Regions from separate parts of the Limosilactobacillus fermentum genome, predicted to be linked through region 2. Evidence: riboswitches for the same ligand, from Rfam matches in the RefSeq annotation. Region 2 holds a riboswitch; the other holds the start of a gene.

Region 1 (6,484 bases), 110 kb from region 2:
CTTGGTTCGATTTCAATGATCTTGAATTCAAGTTCTTCGCCCTTGAATTGGTTCAGATCTTCAACGTAGTGGTCAGTAATCATTGAGGCCGGAACGAACCCACGGACGCCGGCGTCAACAACCAACCCACCCTTAACGGCTTGCGTAACCGTAGCGGTGATGGTTTCGCCATCGTCAAACTTCTTTTGGATTTCGTTCCAAACCTTCATGGCTTCTAAGCGCCGATGAGAAAGCAGGTAAGAACCATTTTCCTTGTCGCTCCCGATCTTGGAGATAACAACCAGGTCAAGTTCGTCACCAACCTTGACAACATCATTGATGTTGTCAACGGGCTTGGTAGACAGTTGGTTGGCTGGGACAACCCCTTCCACACCAGAGTCTTCGATCCCAACGATCGCTTGGCGGTCGTCGTCGATTTGTAATACCCTCCCCTTAACAACATCACCGACGTTTACCGTCTTGATGGAGTCAAGTGCTTCTAACATAGCGTTATTGTTTTCGTTTTCAGCCATCTAAAAATATCCTCCTTGCAACAATCAACTCTAAACACCATTCTACAGGATCCGAACTGACATTGCTAGTCTTTTACTATTTTTGTTCCAGTGTTTTTTCAATTCGACCGGCAATCTGATCGACCACTTGCTCAATGGTCAGGTGAGTGGTGTCGAGTTGATAGGCGTCCGCGGCTTTAACGAGCGGAGAAACCGCCCGGGTGGAATCCTTTTGATCCCGTAGTTCGATCGCCCGTTGGAGTTCTTCAATTGAACCACCGTCGATCCCCCGCTCTTGGTTATCCAAGAAGCGGCGCCGGGCCCGTTCGTGTGCCGAGGCCACCATAAAGATTTTGACCGGGGCATCCGGGAGGACGGTCGTCCCAATGTCACGGCCGTCCATCACGATCCCGCCCTCTTGGGCAATTTGACGTTGCAATTCCACCATCCGGCTCCGCACGGCTGGAATGGCGGCCACCGTCGAAACGTGCTGAGCCACTTCCGTCGACCGAATCGCCTGGGTAACCTCATGCCCGTCGATGAAGACCTTTTGTGGGTCGCCGGGGGCGAAGGTGATCGTGATTTGGTTAGCCAGTTCACTCACCAAGTCATCTTGGCTTAAATCAATTCCCCGCTCTAAAGCGGCCAGGGTTACCGACCGGTACATCGCCCCGGTGTCACAGTAAATGTACCCGAAGCGCTTGGCCACGAGCTTGGCGACCGTACTCTTTCCCGCCGAAGCCGGCCCGTCAATTGCAACTTGAATTCCCTTTACCATATAAAAATGTTCACTCCTAAATATTACTTAACCCGCAACCGTTCACCGGGATGAATTGCCGTGGTAGTGGTGATGCCGTTTAAAGAGGCTAACTCAGCCACCGTCAAGCCATTATCCTTGGCCACCCGGTAAATCCCTTGTCCGGACTCAACAGTTGTGTAAACAGCCGTCGTTGACGAACTGCTAGCACTCGAAGAACTTGCCAACGCGGATGAACTAGAGGTGCTGGCCGCCTTACTTACAGAAGAACTGCTACTGGCCTGTTTCCCCTTACTCACGCTAGCTGATGAACTGGTTGAGCTGGCTTTTTTTTTAGACGTTGCTGTCGAAGATGACGCCACCTTCACCGTTCGTTGCGGGTGATTAAATGACTGCTGGTGGTTAACCCAGTATAAAACCGGGGTCGCCGCCAAAATAATGATCAAGACGATTAAAATCGTGGTGATTTGGGCGTTGTGCGTACTTTGCTTGCGGTGTGCCATCCGCGATAGGTGCCCTTCTTTATCGATGTCTTGGTTATCGGTAAAGGTCTTATCCCAGAGCTTTTCGTTCCGTTGATCTTCCCGGCGTTGAGCCATGTGCCACACCCCCTTAAGTAGATTTCATCAACGATTGTAGCGCATCAAAGCGCCGTGTGTCTAGCCCAACCCCTGTCGGTTGAACAAAGTTGCGACCCGGTTTCGCCAATCGAGGACGGACGAAGCCACTCGCCGTTTGACCGCGGGCAGTTGCAAAGCGGTCACCGTCCAGTCCCGGTTGGTCAGGTCACAACACCACTCGACCTCCGCCTCCAGACTTGCTTGGCCAAAGTAGGCTAGTAAATTAGTTCGCCGGCACTTGTCTTCCTCGACGTAACTTAACATCCGTTGCACCTGGCGGCCCCGCTTTTGTTCTAGGTCCGCAAAAAAGCGCCACACCGCCTGCCCGTCCATTCCCTGGTCCAGGTAGTAGGTGACCACGCGCTTAGCCTCCCCTAAAAGATCGGCCTTCACCTTGCCCGCCTTGATTTGATCTAAGACGGCGGGGCTTGGTAAATCGACGTGGTTTAACAAGAGTGGCAACTGCTCATCACCGTGACAATATAAGAGCACGGCTAAGGACTGGCGGCCATCTCTACCAGCCCGACCAATCTCTTGGACGTACGCTTCTAAACTCCCCGGCATCTGAAAGTGGATCACGTAACGGATGTCTTGTTTATCAATCCCCATCCCAAAGGCCGACGTGGCCACCACTAGGTCCAATTCTCCACCTAAGAACTGCTGCTGAATTCGGTAGCGGTCAACGGGGTCAACCCCGGCGTGGTAAGCCGCCACCCGTAAGTTGGCTTGTTGATTTAACCAGTCCGCCAATTGGTTGGCCCCCTCACGGCTGGAGAGGTAGACCACCCCACTGGGCCCTAATTGGTTGACCAGTTCGAGAAGGCGGCGCCGCTTTTCGTCTTGGTCAGCTAGTTTTTGGACGGCCAGGAAAATATTGGGGCGATTAACCGATTTAACGACCCGCACCACCGCGGCCGGATTGAGGCCTAGACGCTGAATGATATCATCTTGGATTGCGGGGGTGGCCGTAGCCGTCAGCATCAATAGCCGCGCGGGGTTGACCGCTTGAATGGCCTGGGCAACCCGGAGGTATTCCGGACGAAAATCAGGGCCCCACTGGGAAACGCAATGGGCCTCATCGACGACAAACAGGCTAATCGGTTGACGGTGCAACGCCCTTAATACGGCGGGCTTGAGCAAGGTCTCCGGGGAAGTAAACAAAAACTTAAGCTCCCCTAGGTGGCTCAGCACCCACTGTTGCTCTTGGTAATCGAGGCTAGAATTGAGGCTCGCCACCGGCCCTAAGCCATCGCTACGCAGGCGATCAACTTGATCTTGCATCAAGGAAATCAGGGGGGCGATGACCACCACCAAGCCGTCTAACATTACCCCCGGGAGTTGGTAAAGGAGGGTTTTGCCGGCCCCGGTTGGCAAGACGGCCAGGGTTGGCTTCCCCGCCAACGTCGCTTCAATCGTCTCCCTTTGTCCGGGACGAAAGTCAGCGAAACCGAAAAACCGTTTCAGTGCGGTGCGGACTTGTTGTTCATCAATGGTCACTGTTTTGACACCTCATGATTTGGTACAAGCGAAACAAGAAAAACTCCTGGTTTAAGTCCAGGTCCGGGTGGGTCGCCACGAACTGCCAACTCGCCACCGGTCCTTGATAGCGATTTGCCAACTCTTCTAGCATCCCGGCCGGAAAGAGGGTGCGCCAGTCCGCCATCCCGGGGGTCAAAATGGCGGCGGTTAACAGGTGATCACGGATCGTCGACAATTTACGGTGGCGACGACGACTAATTGCCACGGGGCTTTGACCGGTCAAAAAATCGGCGACCGTCTGCTGGGCGCTGGTCGTCAACGGGCTGTTAGAAATTAGGGGACCCACCAACTGACTGAGCGGCCCGGGGGTGGTGGCTAAGTAGGCTCCTAACCCTAGCCAGGCGTCATGGATAATGATCACCGTTTCGCCCTCACTCACCCGGAGCTCACGCGCTAACTGACCAAGCGTTGCCCCGCTGGTCTGGTGACCGATTAACAGGGCCGCTAGCACCTGGGGCAAGCGGGGATCCACTTTTTCTAGGGCAGCAAAGGCGGCGGTAACCTGCTGTTCAACGGCCCCTTGGATCCCCCGCCCACTCTTGAGGAGCCACTGCTTAACGGTTCCCAGCTCGTAGTTACCAAGGTTTAAGGGACGGTAGCGACGATTATGGTGGGCAAACTCGGAAACCACTTGAATCCCCAATAGGAGCCGGTTGGCCAAGCGTTCCGGGTTAATTCGCCACCCCCAGTTACCGAAACGGGGTTGGTAGTGTTCAGTCAATAAGCGTTGCTTTTCGACTAACCCCGCGGTGGTCAACCAGGCCTGGCCTTCTTCTTGCACCATTAGCCCCGCCGTGACCTGCTGGTTCATCCATTTGTCAAACTCCGCCCGCTTTAACTGACGTTGACCGGCGACGGCCTCCTGAATTCCGTAGACCATCGCCCAGAACATCGTCGCCTCTGACAAACGGTTTTTTAACAGGTTTTCAATTACTCGAAACCGCCGCGGTTCCTGATCAAATAAAACCAACCAGTAATCGTTCACTGCTAGCCCCCCTTTTACACTTAGCATACGGTGTTTTGCCAAGCCTGACAAGCACCTATAAACAGCCCTTACCATAAGAAAAAGGACCAGGAGAAAAGACGTTTTTCTCCCAACCCCTGACTGGATTCATAAATATTGGACGGAAAGTGACCTCAGACCTAAGTCTAGGTACGGTCTTTTTCGAGGGTCATTTCCCACTCCCTAGTGATTTTCAAATGCGCTCCAATTAACGGTCTAACCGGGCGGCCACCCAATCCCGCAGGCTCCAAGCCAAGAAACCAAAGATCAAGCTCAACAAGATTCCCTTAATCAGGTTGAAGGGCACCACCCCGATTGCTACTAGCTCTGGCAGTGGTAAGCTTGGTTTCCACCCCCACAGGGCCATGTAGGCCGGCGTTAAAACAAAGTAGTTTAATAAAGACATTACCACCGTTAGGGCTACCGTTGCCCATAGGCCACCAAAGAAGAGGCGCCGCTTCAAACTTCCCTTGCCCCGGCGAAGGAACCAAGCAAACGGCAACAAGAGCGACATTGACGACAGCAGGTTGGACAAAACACCCAGTAGCTCGCCAACCGACATCCCGTACATCAAGCCGTGCAAGAGGCACTTGATGGCCGCCACGATGATCCCGGCCACCGGACCGTAGAGCCAAGTGGCGATCAAAACCGGCAGGTCGGAAAAGTCCATTTTCAAATACGACACAACCGGAATGACCGGGAACTCAAACAGCATTAAGACAAAGGCCAAGGCACTCATGCATGCCAAGACGGCTAGGCGCTGAACGCGGGTATGGGTAAGAGACATAGTATAACCTCCAAGAGGTCATCTTCTTGGTTTCAACCACTACCACGAAAAAACCGGGGACACCATCAGGGCGTCTCCCGGTTGAAACATCGTTGTGATGATCTTCTACATACCAGACTTTACTGTCGGCACCCGGAATTTCACCGGGTTCCACCGCGTGTGCGGGTTGCGGGCTATACCGCCGGTCGGGAATTACACCCTGCCTTGAAGACAAACCTATTAATTTATTTAATTCTTAACCATTATAACCCACCCAGCTCTGTATTTCAAATTAATACAACTTGCGTAGGGCTCGCACCTCATCGACCTTGAGCTTACGGAACTGGCCTGGATTGAGCCCAGCTAGAGTCAGCGGTCCATAACTTTCCCGGTGCAACTTAAGCACGGGGTGGCCGACCGCTTCCATCATCTTTTTAACCTGATGGTAGTGACCCTCGTGAATGGTTAACTTAACCACCGAGGTCTTTTGGCGTTGGTTTGCTTCGAGTAGTTTGGTCCGGGCCGGTTGGCTCTTTTTGCCATCAATTTTAACCCCTTCGCGGAGCAGCCGCATCTCATCGTTTGAAACGAGGCCTTTGACCTTGGCGATGTAGACCTTATCGACTTCAAAGCGGGGGTGCATTAACCGGTTGGCTAATTCCCCGTCGTTAGTCATCACCAAGAGGCCGGTGGTGTCGTAATCGAGGCGCCCCACCGGGTAGACCCGCGTTTGCACCCCTTCGTTTTTTAAGATATCGACCACCGTCTTGCGCCCCTTATCATCGTGGGCCGAAGAAATGACCCCGCGTGGCTTATCGAGCAAATAGTACTCGTGTTGCTCTTGTTCGACCGGTTCGCCGTTGACCATCACCTCATCGTTGCCATCAACTTTGGTCCCCAGCTCGGTTACTACCTGACCATTGACCTTCACCTTGCCGGCGAGAATTAGGCCCTCCGCAGCCCTTCTGGAGGCAACCCCGGCGTGGGCGATCACCTTTTGCAGACGTTCTTTTGCCATCTATTCGTTTTCCTTTCCTTCTTCAGTTCGTGATTGTAGCGCCCGTAAGAAGACGTCCCCGTCCAGGTCGTCTTCGGTCAAGTCGGTTTGCAACGGTGGCAGGTCCGCTAACGACTGCAGGCCAAAATAGTCCAAAAAGGCCGGGGTTGTGACGTACCTGAAGGGGCGGCCGGGTACTTCGAGCCGGCCGTGGGTCTGGACCAGTCCCCGCACCACGAGTTTTTGCAGCGACCCCGAGCTTTGCACGCCACGGATGTCGTCGATTTCCAAGCGGGTTAGTGGCTGCTTGT
Region 2 (6,484 bases):
TTTTGCGCCGGGCTAAGATTAACAGTGCCCGCCAGATTACAATCGGTCAGACCATTCTTAACGAAGAGAATTTTACTTTGACCATCAATGGCCACTTCACCACCCTAGCCAAAAAGGAGTTTTTGCTTCTCTTCACCTTGCTTTCCTACCCCAATAAAATTTTCACCCAGGCCCAGTTACTCGACCAGATCTGGGGAATTGATTCGGACTCAACGGAAGACACCGTCAAAACCCACGTCTCAAAGGTTCGCAAGTTACTTAAGGATAGTAACGACGTGAAAATCACCACCATCCGTGGCCTCGGCTACAAGGGAGAAATTTGTCATGACTAAAAATCCCTTTACCCGGGTCCTCACCTGGCTAGTTGTTTTGATCGCTTTTTTGATCGTGATGGGAACCCTGGCCTTTGACTTTGCTTTAATGCTGACCTTTCCCCACCTGGCCCGCAATTTCGACCCGCTTAACCCAGTGCTGGCCCTGGGCCCCACCGTGGTTATCTTAACGGTGGTCTTAGCCCTAACCTTTTCTTGGCTCAACAAAAAAATCACCTACTTAACAAAGGGTATTGACCAAGTGGCCGCCGGAAATTTTGCTACCCACCTCGATGAGCAAAAGAGTGGTCCCCTGTCAGCCAGCTACCAGAACTTCAACCAAATGACTGACCAACTCGCTAAAACCGCCACTTTGCGCGACGACTTTATCAACCAGTTCTCCCACGAATTTCGCACCCCGATCGCCTCAATCCAGGGGTTTGCCGACCTAATGCAAGAACGGGAGCTACCAAAAAAAGAGCGGCAAGCCTACCTGGCTTTGATTAGTAAGGAGGCCCATCGTTTAACGAACCTGTCTACCAACGTACTGACCCTAACCACGTTAGAGAGTCAAACCATTTTAAACAACCAGACTTCGTTTGACCTAACTGAGCAAGTTCGTCAGACTGTCATCCTCCTGTGGCCCCAATTAAAAGAACACAAGCTTAACGTTGACCTAACGCTTGCTCCGGCAACCGCATTTGGGAACGCTGACCTGTTGAACCAGGTCTGGGTCAACCTAATCAATAATGCCATCAAATTCACACCAGACGGGGGGCACCTAACGATTAAAATCGAGCGCCACGACGATCAGATAGCCGTGTCCGTTAACAACGACGGTCCCCTGATCTCACCCACTGACCAGGACCATCTGTTTGAAAAATTTTACCAAGCCGATAATCGTTCCAACGTCGGCAGGCTTGGGCTTGGCCTCGCCATTGCCAGCCGAATTATTGCTCTCCATCAGGGACACATCACCGTGGTTTCGAATCCTGCTGACCATACCACCTTCACCGTCTACCTACCTAGCAAAGGGTCAGCCAAGTAGTTAGAAGAACCTTTTTAATTGTAATATAATTAAAATAGTTAAATATTATGAGGGATTTTAATGGCAACTACGCTCGTCTTGTACTTTTCAGCATCAGGCACCACCAAACGGATGGCCCAAACGATTGCCAACTTAACCGGGGCCGACCTTCACGAAATCAAGGCCCAAGACCCATACACCCAAGCGGACCTGGACTGGCATGCCCCTCAGTCACGGACCTCAATTGAGCAACACGAACACCAGGGGCACGTCGCCTGCGTCAACGACTTTCCGGCCCTTGATCAATACGACACGATCATCATCGGCCACCCAATTTGGTGGGGAATTCCGCCCCGTTTGATTGCTAACGCCATTGACCAACTTCCTTTAGATGGCAAAACGCTGGCCACCTTTGCCACCTCGGGGGGCTCCGGTTATCAGCGCAGTCAAAGATATATCCAACGCGTCGTTGATCAAACCCACCACCAGGTGACGATCATCCCCGGCACTGTGTTGAGCAACCAGCGCCAGGCGAAGCAGTGGCTGACCAAGGCGAACTTAATTTAGTTGGTAGCAGGAGCGGTTATTTCTAAGGGCGCCGCTCGTTTTCAGAAAAGCCCTTACCAAAAAATCCTTTACAAGTGAACCGTTTCCCAGCATAATGTAGTCAATTAAATAAATAATTTCTTCGGGGCAGGGTGAAAATCCCGACCGACGGTGACAAGCAATGCTTGAAGTCCGTGACCCGCAAATTTGCGGCTGAACCAGTGCGATTCTGGTACCGACAGTGAAAGTCTGGATGGGAGAAGAAAAGGCAGGGGGAAGTCCCCTGCCACCTTTTTGAACACGCTTTCAACCAGGGGTCCCGGAATTTTTCCGGGGCCCCTTTTAAATTTCCCGGGGAAATGGGAATGGCAACCTCCTCGGCGGGCCGAGGAGGTTGGTTCCCACTCACCTATGAAAGGAAGTCATTACCTTGAGTTCAGACGAACAGTTCATGCAACTGGCGCTCGCTGAAGCGGCCAAGGGCGGGAGCGCCACCTGGAAGAACCCCCAGGTCGGCGCCGTGATAGTCAAAGACGGCCAGCTGCTGGCGACGGGCTACCACCACCAGTATGGTCAGGCCCACGCCGAGCGCGACGCCATCAGTAAGCTTTCTAACGAACAGCTGGCCGGGGCCACGATTTACGTCACCCTGGAGCCCTGCTTTCACTACGGCAAGCAGCCTCCGTGTAGCCAGTTGTTAATTGACAGCCACTTTGCCCGGGTGGTTGTCGCCACGATTGACCCCCACCAAGTCGTTGGTGGCAAGGGAATCGCCCAGCTAAAGGCGGCCGGAATTGATGTGGAGGTCGGGCTCTTAAAGGACCAAGCCGAGGCCCTCAACCGCCACTACTTCTACTTTTACCGCCAGCAGCGGCCCTGGATCACGGCCAAGCAGGCCCTCTCCTTGGATGGCAAGGTTGCAGCCGCCCCGGGGCAAGCGACGGCGATCACTAACCAGGCCGCCCGCCGGCTGGTCCACCAGGAACGCGCTGACTACCACGCGATCGTGGTCGGCGCCGGCACCGTGCTTGCCGACGACCCACGCCTGCTGTGCGAGACGCCGCAACTCTTCCCCCCGGTCCGGGTAATCTTGGACCGGGCGGGGCGCCTGCTCGATTACCAGGACCGCTTTGTCTTCACCGATGCTTCCGCCCCAACCTGGTTAGTCACCACCAACCGGGCCGCCACGAAAGTCGACTGGCCCGCTCACGTGACCGTTAAACTGTTGCAAAACGGCGACTGGCCGGAGTTACTTGACTACTTTAAAGAAGCCGAGTTGCAAAGCCTCTACGTGGAGGGCGGTCCCGCGGTTTTGACCGAACTATTTCAAGCGGTCCCGGTCAACCAGTTAATCACCTACCTGGACCCCCAAATCATCGGCGACCAAGGCCTGGCCGGGGCCCAGTTCCCGGTCGGCACCGCTTTTACCCACCGCACCGTCACCCAACTCGGTGATGACATCCGGATTGACGAAAGGAATGACGAGTAATGTTCTCTGGCTTAGTAAACGGAACGGGCAAGCTCACCCAGATTGAGCAAACCGACCACACCATCCGCCTAACGATCGACCTCGACCCCGCCCTGCAAGAGGGAATGGAAGTTGGGGCGTCGTTAGCTGTCAACGGAACCTGCCTGACGGTCGAGACCGAACAACCCGGCCGCCTAACCGTCACCCTGATGCCGCAGACTTACAACCTGACCACCTTCAAGGACCTGCCAGTTGGTGCCCTGGTCAACTTGGAGCGCTCGCTAAAGATCGGCGACCGGCTGGAGGGCCACATCGTCACCGGCCACGTCGACCAAACGGCTCCGGTCATCAAACGGGAGGTTAACGAAAACGCAATTGAATTGACCTTTAAGCTCCCTGAAGAGTTGCGGGGTCAAGTCATTAGCCAGGGGAGCGTGGCGATCAACGGGGTCAGCTTGACGGTCATGAAGCAAGCAGACGACTGGTTCTCGGTCGGCCTGATCCCCCACACCCAGACCGTTACCAACCTGGATCAACTTAGGGTTGGCGACCTAGTCAACTTAGAAACCGACGTATTAGGCAAGTACGTTGCCGCACAGTTAGGAGGCATTTCAAATGGACGTTCATAAGATTCAAGCGGCCCTTACCCACCTTAAAAACGGGGGCCTGATCATCATGACCGACGACGAAGACCGCGAGGCAGAAGGTGACCTGTTAGGAATCGCCAGCCAGGTCACCCCGGCGACGGTCAACTTCATGACCAAGCACGCCCGCGGCCTGCTCTGTGCCCCGGTTAGCGAAGCGATCGCCAAGCAACTGGGCCTGGATTTAATGGTCCAAGACAACACCGAGCCCTACCACACCGCTTTTACGGTTTCCCTAGACCACAAGTCGACCAGCACCGGAATCTCGGCCTATGACCGGGCCGCCACCATCAAGGCCCTGGCCGACCCCACCAGCACCCACGACGACTTTTACTACCCCGGCCACATCTTCCCGCTGATCGCCAAGGAGAACGGCATCTTGGCCCGTAACGGCCACACCGAAGCCGCCGTCGACCTGGCCGAGTTGGCTGGTGAGCCTGGTGCCGGCTACATCTGCGAAATTCTCGACGCCGACGGCCACATGGCCCGGCGCCCGGTCTTAGAGAAGATGGCTGAGGAACTGCGGTTGCCGATCCTGACCGTCAAAGAACTGCAAGAGTACCGGCGTTCGGTGGTCAGCCAACCGGTCCTGCCGGTCCACCTGCCCAGCGCGTACGGCGACTTTACCCTACGCCACTTTGACGACGGCAACCTGGCCCTGATCAAGGGGGACCCGACCACGACTACCCCGTTGGTCCGGGTCCACTCCGAGTGCTTCACCGGCGACGTCTTGGGCTCCCTGCGGTGCGACTGCGGGCCCCAACTCCACGCCGCCATGGAGGCCATCGACCAGGCCGGCACCGGGATCCTGATCTACCTACGCCAAGAAGGGCGCGGGATCGGTTTGCCAAACAAGCTACGGGCCTACCGCCTGCAAGAAGAAGGCTTCGACACCGTGGAAGCCAACCACCAACTGGGCTTTGCCGCCGACGAACGGACCTACGAGGCCGCTAGCCACATCCTAAGGGCGCTCCACGTTTCAACCATCAAACTCCTGACCAACAACCCCGATAAGATCAGTCAACTGGAAGAAGCCGGAATCACGGTCGCAGCCCGGGTGCCGCTGGAAATGCCGGCGACCGCCTACGACCGCGCCTACCTCAAGACCAAGCAAGAAAAGATGCACCACCTACTCAAACTCACGGAGGAAGAACAACATGCCTAACCAATTCGAAGGAAACTTTACCACCACCCCCACCAAGAAGATCGCGATCGTCGTTGGTAAATTCAACGAATCCGTCACCCGCAACCTAGCCGACGGGGCGATCCGGACCCTAAAGCAATTCGGGATCAAGGACGACCAAATTGACCTCGTCTGGGTGCCAGGCGCCTTTGAAATCGCCTTTGCCGCCAAGAAACTGGTCGCCAGCGGCCGCTACGCCGGGGTGATGACCTTGGGCGCCGTGATCAAGGGCGAAACCGACCACTACGACCTGATCTGCCAGTCCACCACCAGCGCAATCATGAACTTAAATGCTCAGGGCACGATTCCGGTGACCTTCGGGATTTTGACCACCGACACGATCGAACAGGCGATGCAACGGGCCGGCTTAAAGGTCGGCAACGAGGGTTCGATGACTGCCCAATCGCTGCTGGAAATGATTAGCTTAAACGAACAACTAGGGTAACGAAAACCAAAGCAAAACCGGCCACTCCGCTTAAGTGCGAAGTGACCGGTTTTACTTTTGCTTTGGTGGCGAGCTGGCCGATGGACACCCGACAAATCTGCGAATTTGCGCAAGATAACGTGCTCCTCTAACTTGCGCAAATCTAAATATTTGTCCGGTCTTAGTTTGGAGTTTCTTGTTTTTCCGGCGGGAAGTTAAGCAAGGAAAGGTCTAATTGGTTAAGCACGTCTCGGATCGAATAAGTGGCCAGTTTAGCCAACGCCGCTCGCTGGACCTGGCCAAAAATTAGGTCCAACGCGTCGGGCATCCCCTCCCCGATCCGGCACTCCGTATTAGTTTCATTGTTGAAGTGCAATAAGTCCCCGCCATCAACGGCCTGGTAAATGGTCGCCAAATCTAATTCAGCGGGATCTTTAACTAACTGGGGACAAACGTGGCCGGGGACACTGTCCAAAATGTGGTGCCGCTTAAGCTGAGCCATAATTTGGCGGACCTGGGTCTGATTTTTATTTAGGGACTTGGCAATCGCCGCACTCGATAGGTCCCCGTCGCTGCCGCCCGCCGCAATAAAGACTACGATATGAATTGCATCGCTAAACCTGGTGGAATACTTCATTCTTTTCCCCCCTTCCTGCAAGTATCATCTTCTTATCTTACCGCGCTTTGCTCGGCCTGGCCATCAAACGCGCTAATTGGGCCAAGTTTGTTTTCAAATCCCCCTGGATCACGGCCGTGCGGGGTTGGAGGTTAAAGGGAACCGGGCCCGGCTTTTGGTTGAGCACCACGTAGTTCCACTCGCTAAACTGGCGGAGCAAGCTTTCCACAGGCTTTTTGACTAGTGGGTTCTGATCACCAACCCC

Evidence for each region. A riboswitch is a leader RNA that binds a small molecule or an ion and turns the genes downstream of it on or off. The one in region 2 is predicted to bind FMN.
Region 1: it holds a riboswitch for FMN, as region 2 does, so the genes downstream of both, FG166_RS04755 (ECF transporter S component) here and ribD (bifunctional diaminohydroxyphosphoribosylaminopyrimidine deaminase/5-amino-6-(5-phosphoribosylamino)uracil reductase RibD) in region 2, are expected to answer to the same signal.

The regions. Positions count from the first base shown of each region.
Region 1 covers NZ_CP040910.1:954,134-960,617, reverse strand. The annotation lists gene rpsA (30S ribosomal protein S1) at 1-512, opposite strand, end outside; gene cmk ((d)CMP kinase) at 589-1,269, opposite strand; gene FG166_RS04770 (SAG1386/EF1546 family surface-associated protein) at 1,293-1,847, opposite strand; gene FG166_RS04765 (RecQ family ATP-dependent DNA helicase) at 1,908-3,365, opposite strand; gene FG166_RS04760 (YpbB family protein) at 3,355-4,392, opposite strand; gene FG166_RS04755 (ECF transporter S component) at 4,619-5,197, opposite strand; FMN riboswitch at 5,294-5,413, opposite strand; gene FG166_RS04750 (pseudouridine synthase) at 5,469-6,194, opposite strand; gene scpB (SMC-Scp complex subunit ScpB) at 6,195-6,484, opposite strand, start outside.
Region 2 covers NZ_CP040910.1:847,330-853,813, reverse strand. The annotation lists gene FG166_RS04250 (response regulator transcription factor) at 1-332, shown strand, start outside; gene FG166_RS04245 (HAMP domain-containing sensor histidine kinase) at 325-1,359, shown strand; gene FG166_RS04240 (flavodoxin) at 1,420-1,905, shown strand; FMN riboswitch at 2,019-2,153, shown strand; gene ribD (bifunctional diaminohydroxyphosphoribosylaminopyrimidine deaminase/5-amino-6-(5-phosphoribosylamino)uracil reductase RibD) at 2,315-3,373, shown strand; gene FG166_RS04230 (riboflavin synthase) at 3,373-3,981, shown strand; gene ribA (GTP cyclohydrolase II) at 3,968-5,161, shown strand; gene ribH (6,7-dimethyl-8-ribityllumazine synthase) at 5,154-5,624, shown strand; gene FG166_RS04215 (RrF2 family transcriptional regulator) at 5,785-6,240, opposite strand; gene FG166_RS04210 (SIR2 family NAD-dependent protein deacylase) at 6,278-6,484, opposite strand, start outside.